Sporocytophaga myxococcoides: one gene and its partner. The protein of the gene in region 2 binds, or shares a complex with, the protein of the main gene of each other region. Links are inferred from orthologs where the notes say so. Each region holds a gene or a part of one and is shown on either strand. Other genes may lie near its edges.

The links.
Region 1: rpmB (region 2) and rplL share a complex: the UniProt entries of both Escherichia coli proteins name them as parts of the 50S ribosomal subunit. The link is inferred for Sporocytophaga myxococcoides from one-to-one orthologs.

What each region holds. Positions count from the first base shown.
Region 1 is NZ_BBLT01000010.1:103,768-106,624, forward strand. It holds rplL (50S ribosomal protein L7/L12), read left to right. Parts: upstream 1-1,168; coding sequence 1,169-1,546; downstream 1,547-2,857. Other genes in the region: rplA (50S ribosomal protein L1), read left to right, coding at 1-562; rplJ (50S ribosomal protein L10), read left to right, coding at 567-1,103; rpoB (DNA-directed RNA polymerase subunit beta), read left to right, coding at 1,697-2,857. UniProt on the Escherichia coli protein: The binding site for several of the GTPase factors involved in protein synthesis (IF-2, EF-Tu, EF-G and RF3). Is thus essential for accurate translation.
Region 2 is NZ_BBLT01000002.1:406,068-414,194, reverse strand. The notes cover bases 2,136-4,944. They hold rpmB (50S ribosomal protein L28), read right to left. Parts: upstream 3,754-4,944; coding sequence 3,517-3,753; downstream 2,136-3,516. Other genes in these bases: rocD (ornithine--oxo-acid transaminase), read left to right, coding at 4,233-4,944; rpmG (50S ribosomal protein L33), read right to left, coding at 3,299-3,481; MYP_RS25650 (DUF4295 domain-containing protein), read right to left, coding at 3,141-3,296; ftsY (signal recognition particle-docking protein FtsY), read right to left, coding at 2,136-3,057. In the rest of the region: bacillithiol biosynthesis cysteine-adding enzyme BshC, read right to left, coding at 1-42; 30S ribosomal protein S12 methylthiotransferase RimO, read right to left, coding at 232-1,545; MYP_RS06065 (hypothetical protein), read right to left, coding at 1,629-2,087; more of ftsY, read right to left, coding at 2,101-2,135; more of rocD, read left to right, coding at 4,945-5,462; hemB (porphobilinogen synthase), read left to right, coding at 5,482-6,450; MYP_RS06035 (co-chaperone GroES), read right to left, coding at 6,562-6,933; MYP_RS06030 (hypothetical protein), read right to left, coding at 7,071-7,886; MYP_RS06025 (hypothetical protein), read right to left, coding at 7,962-8,127.

The DNA of each region.
Region 1 (2,857 bases), on a different replicon or contig from region 2:
TAGATTAGGAGTTGATCCTAAGAAGGCGGATCAAATGGTGAGAGGAGTTGTTGCTCTTCCTCATGGTACTGGTAAGGATGTTAGAGTTCTTGTTCTTTGTACTCCTGATAAAGCTCAAGAAGCAAAAGATGCCGGTGCTGAGCACGTTGGCCTCGATGACTATATTGCTAAAATTGAGCAAGGCTGGTTAGATATCGATGTAATCATTACAATGCCAACAGTAATGGCAAAGGTTGGTAAATTGGGTAGAATTCTTGGTCCAAGAAGCTTAATGCCAAACCCTAAAGCTGGAACTGTAACTCTTGAAGTTGGAAAAGCTGTTAAAGAAATTAAGCAAGGTAAAATCGACTTCAAAGTAGATAAGTACGGAATCATTCATACCAGTATCGGTAAAGTATCTTTCTCTCCTGATAAAATTCAGGAGAATATTAATGAGCTAATTCAGGTAATTTCAAAACTGAAACCTGCTTCAGCAAAAGGTACTTATATCAAGAGTGTTTCATTGTCAAGTACAATGAGCCCTGGTATTTCAGTTGATAAGAGTTCAATTTCAGGAATATAAGAAAATGACAAAAGAACAAAAAGCTCAGATTATTGAGGACTTGAGCCAGAAATTTTCAACAAAGAATTATTTCTATATTACTGATGCCTCAGGTCTTTCTGTTGAGAAGATAAACAAGTTTAGAAAACTTTGCTATAAGAAAGGCATTGAGTATCAAGTAGTAAAAAATTCTTTAATTAAAAAGGCTCTTGCGAATCTCAATACAGATTATACACCTTTTAACCAATCCGTTTTAAAAGGATTCTCAGGCATTTTATTTGCCGATGCAGGTAATGCCCCGGCAAAACTGTTAAAAGAGTTTCACAAAGAAGCTGGAAAAGGTAACGAAAGACCAGTATTTAAAGGTGCTTCTATAGACGGTGGATTATTTATCGGTGCTGATAACTTAGATATTTTAAGTAATCTTAAATCTAAGAACGAACTTATCGGAGATATCATTGGTTTACTTCAATCACCTGCTAAAAATGTTGTTTCTGCTCTTCAAAGTGGTGGAAATAAACTTGCAGGAATTGTTAAGACTCTCTCTGAGAAAGCTGAGTAATAATTCAAAATACAATCAATTAATAAACATTTAATCAAATTAGTAATTTTTAAATAAATAATAAAATGGCAGATTTAAAAGCATTCGCTGAGCAACTTGTAAATTTAACTGTTAAAGAAGTTAACGAACTTGCGCAAATCCTGAAAGATGAATACGGTATAGAGCCTGCTGCTGCTGCTCCTGTTATGGTAGCTGGAGGTGGTGGAGCTGCTGCTGAAGCACCTGCTGAAAAAACAGCTTTCGATGTAATCCTTAAAAACCCAGGAGCTGCTAAACTTGCAGTTGTAAAACTTGTTAAAGATCTTACTGGTCTTGGATTGAAAGAGGCTAAAGATTTAGTTGATTCTACTCCAAAGCCTGTTAAAGAAGGTCTACCTAAAGCAGAAGCTGAGTCTCTAAAGAAACAATTAGAAGAGGCTGGAGCTGAAGTTGAAATTAAATAAGGTAAGATTACCTTTAACAGCCTTAAAAATAATTTCAAGGCCTGGCAACATAGTCAGGTCTTTTGCTGTTTGTGGGTATAAACCTTTCAAGCACCCCTTGATTTAAGTAATAATATTTAAAAATTATTCACTAACCAAACTTATAAAGCATTGGCTATCAATAATAAAGGAGAAAGAATAAGTTTTGCTTCAAGAAAATCTTTAATTGATTACCCGGATTTTCTGGATGTGCAATTACAATCCTTTGAGGATTTCTTTCAGATTGATACGCCCTCTGAAAGCCGTACACAGGAGGGTTTGTATAAAGTATTTGCGGAAAATTTCCCTATAAGCGACTCAAGGGAAAATTTTGTTCTCGAGTTTATTGATTATACAATAGACCCGCCCAAATATTCCGTTGACGAATGTATTGATAGAGGTCTTACTTATTCTGTGCCTCTTAAGGCAAAGTTAAGACTTTCCTGCAATGACGAAGACAACGAAGATTTCCAAACAATAGAGCAAGAGGTATTCCTTGGGAACATACCTTATATGACTCTAAAGGGATCTTTCATAGTAAACGGAGCAGAAAGGGTTATTGTTTCTCAGTTGCACAGATCTCCGGGTGTTTTTTTCGCTCAAAGTAAACATACAAACGGGACAAAACTTTATTCTGCCAGAATTATACCTTTTAAAGGGTCCTGGATCGAATTTGCTACTGACGTTAACAACGTAATGTATGCCTATATCGACAGAAAGAAAAAGTTTCCGGTTACTACACTTTTACGTGCTATCGGATATGGTTCAGATAAAGATATTCTTGACCTTTTCGGTTTATCAGAAGAAGTGGAAGCTAATAAAGCTTCTTTAAAGAAAGTTATTGGTAGAAAGCTGGCTGCAAGGGTACTTAGAAGCTGGACTGAAGATTTTGTTGATGAAGATACTGGTGAGGTAGTTTCTATCGACAGAAATGAAGTTCTTTTGGAAAGAGATTCTGTTATTTCTGAGGAAGATATAGATACTATCCTGGATTCAAACACAAAATCAATTATCCTTCACAGAGAAGACATAAATATAGCTGATTACACTATTATTTATAATACACTTCAAAAGGATAATTCAAACTCTGAAAAAGAAGCTGTTGAAACCATATACAGACAGCTTAGAAATACTGAGGCTCCGGATGAACAGACAGCAAGAGATATCATTCATAATCTTTTCTTCAGTGATAAGAGATATGATCTTGGTGAAGTTGGAAGATATAGGATTAACAAGAAGCTCGGTCTTGAGATCGCTTCTGATATCAGAGTATTAACTACTCAGGATATCATA
Region 2 (8,127 bases):
AAAAGCACCGGTTTTTTCAGCTTCAACTGGAAGTATTTTCATTGATGGTGGTGGAAATTTTATGGTCGAATTTAACCCTGATTTTTCAATAGACAAATACAACAGGAGAAAATGAAGTCCAATGAAGGTGAAGAGAACTGATAACCGAAGTATTTTGCATTAAAATAAAAATGATTCCAACCAAAAGTCAGAACCATCTTTCGTTATTAATAAAGTTTAATTGCGGATTGCTTACTCCACAATTTTACCATAAAGATCAAATTCAGAAGCTGAATCGATCTTTACTTTTGCGAAATCCCCAACTCTCACATAAGTATTTTCCGCCGAAACCAACACTTCATTATCTACCTCTGGAGAGTCAGATTCAGTTCTTCCAATAAAATACCCGCCTTCTTTCCTGTCAAAAAGTACTTTATAAGTATTTCCTACCTTTGCCTGATTTAATTCCAAAGAAATGCCTTCCTGAATACCCATAATCGTATCCGCACGCTCTCTTTTTACTTCTGCTGGAATATCATCATTTAATGTATATGCATGCGTATGCTCTTCGTGAGAATAGGTGAATATCCCAAGCCTGTCAAATTTCATTTCCTCTACAAATTGACAAAGCTCTTCAAAATCCTGCTCTGTCTCTCCCGGGTGTCCTGCAATCATTGTTGTCCTTAAAGCTATATTAGGAACCTTATCTCTGATTGCCTTTATAAGATCTTCTGTTCTGTTCCTTGTGATCCCCCTTCTCATAATCTTTAGCATATTTGAAGATGCATGCTGAAGCGGCATATCCAGGTATTTGCAGATGTTATCTCTTTCCGCCATTACGTCCAGCACATCCATTGGAAACTGAGACGGATAAGCATACTGCAAACGTATCCAGTCAATTCCATTCACATCCGACAATTTCCTTAATAATTCAGCGAGATCACGTTTACCATAAATATCAAGACCGTAATAAGTAAGGTCCTGGGCTATCAGAATTAATTCCTTCGTTCCGTTCTTAGCCAGATTCTTTGCTTCTGTGACTAATTCTTCTATACCTCTCGATACATGTTTACCACGCATTACCGGAATTGCACAGAATGAGCAAGGACGATCACAACCTTCTGCAATTTTCAAAAAAGCATAATGTCTTGGAGTGGTGATAAGACGTTCACCAAGCAATTCATGTTTATAATCAGCTTTAAATTTTTTGAGAAGTATTGGGAGGTCACTTGTACCAAAGAAAGCGTCTACCTGTGGAATTTCCTTTTCAAGATCATCTTTATAACGCTGGGAAAGACATCCAGTAACATAAATCTTTTCTACAAGACCGCTCTCTTTAGCATCCACATACCTCAGAATTGTATCTATAGATTCTTGCTTGGCATTGTCGATAAATCCACAGGTATTAATGACCACGACATTCGCATCATCTTTTCCTGACTCGTGAGCAGCGTCAATATTATTACCTTTCAATTGTGTTAGAATATTCTCCGAGTCCACCAGATTTTTGGAACAACCTAATGTGATGATATTTACCTTTGTCTTTCTTGTGCCTTTAGTCTTCATCTTTAATACTGGAATATTGATTGGAAATGGAATAATATATTCCTTCAGTGCTCCAATCTCCAAAATTACTTATTATTTTAAAACTATTCTGAGTAGTGTGCCATGTAGTCTACTTCAAAAACTACATTGGTAAATTTATTCTTTTCCACTTTCACTGGGAACAAGTAATAATCGGGAGAAATTTTAGAATAGAGTCTCCCGCCCTCATTAATTACCAGTGAGTATTTTCCAACTTCCAAAGGTAACTTGAAAGTTCCGTCTTGTTGGGTTAGAATTGTGTCTAAGGGAGTTGTAGAGATGGTTTTAAAAAAATCTCCTTCTGCAAGTTCAGACTCTTTTAGTGAAGTAAGCGGATAAATATAAATTTCTCTTTCGATACCAAAAATTTTACCTTCTTCAGGGAGCTCTGCTGTAGTAGTAAAATCACCTTCTTTGAAAATTAGTTTACCTGAAATTCCCTGACTTGTGTCAACAGGAACAGAGACGTTTTTTCGGGAAACGCAAGAATATTCCGAAAAAGAAAATAGAAATATTAACCCCAAAAGTAGGATTAAATTATTGCCTGTTGAAGAGAGAGTCAACGAACTCATGTTTATTAAAGACCTGAAGATCATCTACCTTTTCTCCTACACCGATATATTTCACTGGTATTTTAAACTGATCAGAAATCCCTAAAACCACCCCTCCTTTTGCAGTTCCATCCAGCTTCGTGATAGCAAGTGCCGACACTTCCGTAGCTTTGGTAAATTCGGTAGCCTGTACAAAAGCATTTTGACCTGTACTTCCATCCAATACTAAAAGAACTTCATGAGGTGCTTCTGGTATGAATTTCTGAATGACCCTTTTTATTTTAGAGAGCTCATTCATAAGATTTACTTTAGTATGTAATCTTCCTGCAGTGTCAATTATTACTATATCAGCCTGTTGATCAAGGCCTTGTTTTGCTGCGTCAAATGCAACAGAAGCAGGATCAGTGTTCATACCGTGAGATACTACAGGCACGCCTACCCTTTCTCCCCACATTTTCAACTGATCTACAGCAGCAGCACGGAATGTATCAGCAGCTCCCAGAACTACTTTTTTACCTTTCTTTTTAAATTGGGCTGCGAGCTTTCCAATAGTAGTTGTTTTACCTACTCCATTCACTCCAACTACAAGAATTACATATGGCCCGGAAACTTTTGGGATTTCATAGTCAGACAAATCCTCTGAATTATTTTCAGCAAGCAGTCCGGCAATCTCTTCCTTCAGGATTTTATCCAAATCTGAAGTCGTCACATAGTTATCCTTTTCTACTCTCTGTTCTATTCTTTTGATAATTTTCAAAGTAGTCTGCACGCCCACATCAGAGGTAACGAGCATCTCTTCCAGATTGTCCAAGACTTCGTCGTCGACCTTGGATTTTCCCACCATGGCCTTGGTTAGCTTAGAAATGAAGCTATCCTTGGTTTTTTCCAGACCTTTATCCAGAGACTCCTTTTTATCTTTTGAAAAGAAATTAAACAGCGCCATGAAATAATCTTTTTCTTAAAACACTAAAATAATAAAAAAGTCCCGTTAAGGGACTTTATCATTAATAATTTACGAAGAAGCAATTATTTCTTCAATGCTTCCTGAACCTGATCTACCGCTACAATTTCTTCTCTGAAAGAGTAAGCTCCGGTTTTATCATTCTTTACTGCCTTAATAATTTTGGCAAACCCTTTTCCAGCATCCGCCTTCTTCAGGGTAGCAACTACTTTCTTTGCCATGGTTATTTAATTTCTTTATGGATGGTCACTTTTTTTAACACAGGATTGTATTTTTTAAGTTCAATCCTTTCAGGAGTATTTTTCCTGTTTTTAGTAGTGATATATCTGCTTGTACCAGGTAGACCACTGTTTTTGTGCTCGGTACACTCCAGAATCACCTGAATCCTGTTACCTTTTTTTGCCATGATTTATTGCAATTTCTCTTGTAAAAACCAAATAATTAAACGGCCATGCCATTCGCCTTAGCCTCTTTTAATACAGCGCTAATGCCTTTTTTTGTTATTGTTCTTAAAGCAGAAGCAGACACTTTAAGAGTTATCCATTTATTTTCTTCAGGAATAAAAAATTTCTTAGTCTGAAGATTAGGATAGAATTTTCTCTTTGTCTTGTTGTTGGCGTGAGAAACGTTGTTTCCTACTCTTGTTCTCTTTCCTGTAATTTGACAAACTCTAGCCATTTTTCTAATTTTTTATATTATAGGGTTGCAAAGATGCGAAAATAAAATCTAAATACAAAATTAAGATTTATTTTTTCTTTCAGACAAAAGTAATCTTTCCCTCAAAAGAGGTGCAAATGTTTTTATCCTTGGTTATTTCCCCACAAAAATAAGTTAAAAAGTGCAGTACGTAAAATATTTTTTCAGAGAAGTTCCTCCATTGTTCTCGATGTGGTAATTTTATAAGCTTAGCCCTCTGTCTTCCATTAAATTACATTGCTATAATTTTAATTTCGTCTCTTATTTAATATCTAAAAAAACCATATCTATTTTCAGGAAAACCACACTAATCATTAAGAAAAGAATACTTTTATTTCTAAATTTGAAATTCTTTCCTGAAAAATTTCCTTATAATCCTGATATATTTCTGTGGAAAATTAGAGGAGAAATGATGTTTTCAGGATATTTTCCTTTTTTATAATTAAAATAATAAACATATGATGGGGACTATTTCTGCAACTACACAGGCTATTGAGCTGGAAGAAAAATATGGAGCGCATAATTACCATCCGCTTCCGGTTGTGCTTTCCAAAGGAGAAGGAGTATTTGTCTGGGATGTTGAGGGGAAACGTTATTATGATTTCCTATCCGCATATAGTGCTGTAAACCAGGGCCATTGTCACCCCAAAATAATTAATGCTCTAATAGCCCAAGCGCAGAAACTTACATTAACAAGTCGCGCATTTTATAATGAACGTCTTGGCGAATGTGAGAAATTTATAACGGAGTACTTTGGATATGACAAAGTGCTAATGATGAACTCTGGAGCTGAAGCTGTTGAAACCGCGATTAAGCTGGCAAGAAAATGGGGGTATACTGTTAAAAATATCCCTTCTAACCAGGCTTTGATTGTTGCTGTAGAAAAAAATTTTCACGGAAGGACTACAGGGGTTATTGCTGCATCCACGGATCCTGATTCAACAAAAGATTTCGGACCTTTCAATCCAGGATTTCAGATTATACCATATAGTGATACAACTGCTCTTGAAAGCGCTCTGAAGAATCCGAATGTTTGTGCATTCCTTGTGGAGCCCATTCAAGGTGAAGCTGGTGTTTATGTCCCTACAGAAGGTTATCTTAAAAAAGCAGAAGAACTTTGCAAAAAATATAATGTGCTGTTCATCATTGATGAGATTCAGACTGGAATTGGCAGAACAGGAAAATTGCTCGCGTCTCAATATGAAGATGTAAAAGCTGATATTCTGATACTGGGTAAAGCAATTTCCGGAGGAACATATCCTGTTTCTGCAGTACTTGCAGACGATCCTATTATGCTAACGATTAAACCAGGTCAGCATGGATCCACATTTGGCGGTAATCCAATGGCATGTGCTGTTGCACAAGCTTCACTGGAGGTCATACGTGATGAAAAGCTTACTGAAAATGCGGCAAAAATGGGTGAGTTATTCAGAAAGAGAATGACTGATCTTCAGGGAAAATCTGGCCATGTGCTCGCTGTAAGAGGAAAAGGACTACTAAACGCAATTGTGATTAAACCTACGAATGACGGCAGAACCGCATGGGATGTATGTGTAGCATTAAAAGACAATGGTCTTTTAGCTAAGCCTACTCACGGGGACATTATCAGATTCGCACCTCCTTTAGTAATCAATGAAGCTCAGTTAAATGAGTGTTGCGATATTATCGAAAAAACAATTCTTGAATTTTAATTTCAAAACCTGAATAAACATGCGTCGTCCGAGAAGAAACAGAAAATCTGAAGCCATCAGATCTATGGTAAGAGAGCATCAGGTAAGTACCAACGACCTGATTTATCCAATGTTTATGCAGGAAGGTAAAAATGAACGATCTGAAATATCCAGTATGCCTGGAATTTTCAGATATACTCCTGATCTGTTAATCAGAGAGATAGAGCTTTGTATGAAGCTCGGTCTGAAGACATTTGCACTATTCCCTAAAGTAGAAGATTCCTTAAAAGATCCTCTAGCCAAAGAAAGCTATAATGAAAAAGGGCTTTATCTTAAAACAATAAAGGCTATAAAGTCAGAGCTTCCTGAAGCTTGTATTATGACGGATGTGGCGATGGACCCCTATAGTTCTGATGGTCATGATGGCATATTAAAAAACGGTAAAATTCTGAATGATGCCACACTTGAGGTACTGGGGAAAATGGCTTTAGCCCAGGCTGAGGCCGGAGCTGACATTATCGGGCCTTCAGATATGATGGATTTCAGAGTTGGATATCTTAGAGAAATGCTCGACAACCAAGGCTTTGAGGATGTTTCTATAATGTCTTATACTGCCAAATATGCAAGTGCTTTTTACGGCCCATTCAGAAATGCCTTAGATTCTGCCCCTAAAGCCGGCGATAAGAAAACATATCAAATGGACCCCGCAAATCAGGCGGAAGCATTGATAGAGGCAGAACTTGATTTTGCTGAAGGTGCTGATTTTCTAATGGTGAAGCCTGCATTGGCGTATCTTGATGTAATTAAGCTTTTATATGACAATTATGAACTCCCGATTGCAGCTTATAATGTGAGCGGAGAGTATGCAATGATAAAAGCTGCTTCCGAAAAAGGTTGGATTGACGGAGAAAGAGCAATGGCAGAAGCTCTATTAAGTATGAAAAGGGCTGGAGCAAAGGTTATCCTTACTTATTTTGCTAAAGAATTTGCCGTTCTTTCAAATTATTAAGCGGAAAGCTTAAAGTAAGAAGAATTTCACCACCTTTCAATAAGTTGAAGGTTATAAAAAAAGAGGTAAATGCAAGTCATTTACCTCTTTTTACTTTCAGCTTTCCGCTTTTTACAAATCCTCTCTCACTAGCATTAATATACTAGGCTGAGGCACTATGTAATATTTTTCTTTATTAAAGGTAATTTCATAAGCACCATTCTGCAGATAAATTGCAAGATCTCCTTCCTGAGCCTGCAATGGAATGTACTTAGTTGAATCCTGTTTTTCTTTCCATGGTTCCTGATTGCTTTCATCCGGAACAGGAATAGGATATCCAGGACCAACTTTAATTACATATCCGCTCTGTATCCTGTCCTTTTCAATTACTCCAGGAGGCAGATATAATCCTGAAGAAGTTTTATCCGTTAATGTTTTTGGCTTTATTAATACTCTGTCTCCCACTACTATTAATTTGTCAAGAGATCTGTCTATTGAAAGCATTATGAATTTCTTTTTTCTGCAAATTTAATAAAGGCAAATCAAATTTACATAAGCCTTCATTACAATCAGGGGAAAAGCCTGAATAAAAAAGGAGCTAAGTACAGCTCCTTTCAATCATATATCACTTGAATATAAAATTATCTTTTAACGTTAAACATGATTTTATCATCCTTTGCTCCAGGAAGGTCTATGACATCTGTTATTTTAATAGCAGCATAAAAAGAATCTGATTCTCTACCCAAGCGGGTTAAAATAATCTGCCCTTGTTCCAGATTCGAAATTTTATCTACTTTTTGTCCGGCTCTGTAAGCTTCCTGCAAAGACACCGCTGTTGCATTTACATAGTCAAATCCGTTAAAAAGCACAAACTGCCCGCCTGCAGGACTAATAATTGACTTAGACAATACTGATGAAGTATCATTTAAAGAAAAAGTCTGGATGTCTCTCAAACTATCAGGAGATAACCCTGAGAACTTTGCAGCCATAGCTACCAAATCATAAGCATCAGCATTGCCGGAGGCTTTTGAATAAATAATTGCTCCTGACGATTCTGTAAGTAAAGGGGCCTTTGCCTTTACAAGGAGTTTTCTCGCTTCTGTTTTATCACGACCTTCATTATCTATAATTCTAAACATCAGCAAATGGGTATAGTCTTTCTGCTTATCAGGAATCAAATATTCCATTCTGTAAGTAGCATTTTTGACTCCGTGCAATAAGGAGTCTACAATTATCTTTGATAAACCTCCATCTTCCTGATAACTTATGACTAATCTGTTAAGGCCATCTTTTGATGACGCATTAAAATAGAACGTTTTTACTTCTCCTACATTGCCGTTCAATGTTAAAACTGAAGGGGTAACAGAAGTGATCAATGGATCTGGATCATCTTTCTTACAACTTTGGAAAAATATCACAGAGAGCAGGCAAACGATAATAATTCTGGCTTTTTTCATTGATTTTAAAAATTAAAAAAACCTAAGTTCCCTTAGGTTTTTTGTTTTGTTAAGTTCGGCAAGTCAGGGTTTTAATTATTTACTACCTTCCTTCAGCTTAAACGCCTTAGCCTTTACGTTTATTGTTACTTTTCTACCAAGAAACATTCTGTCTACTTGTTCTGTAAAGCCTAAAGGCAACACAAAATCAGCATCAGGTTTAGATTGCAAAGCATCATAGTATGCATTATTGAAAGCTCTA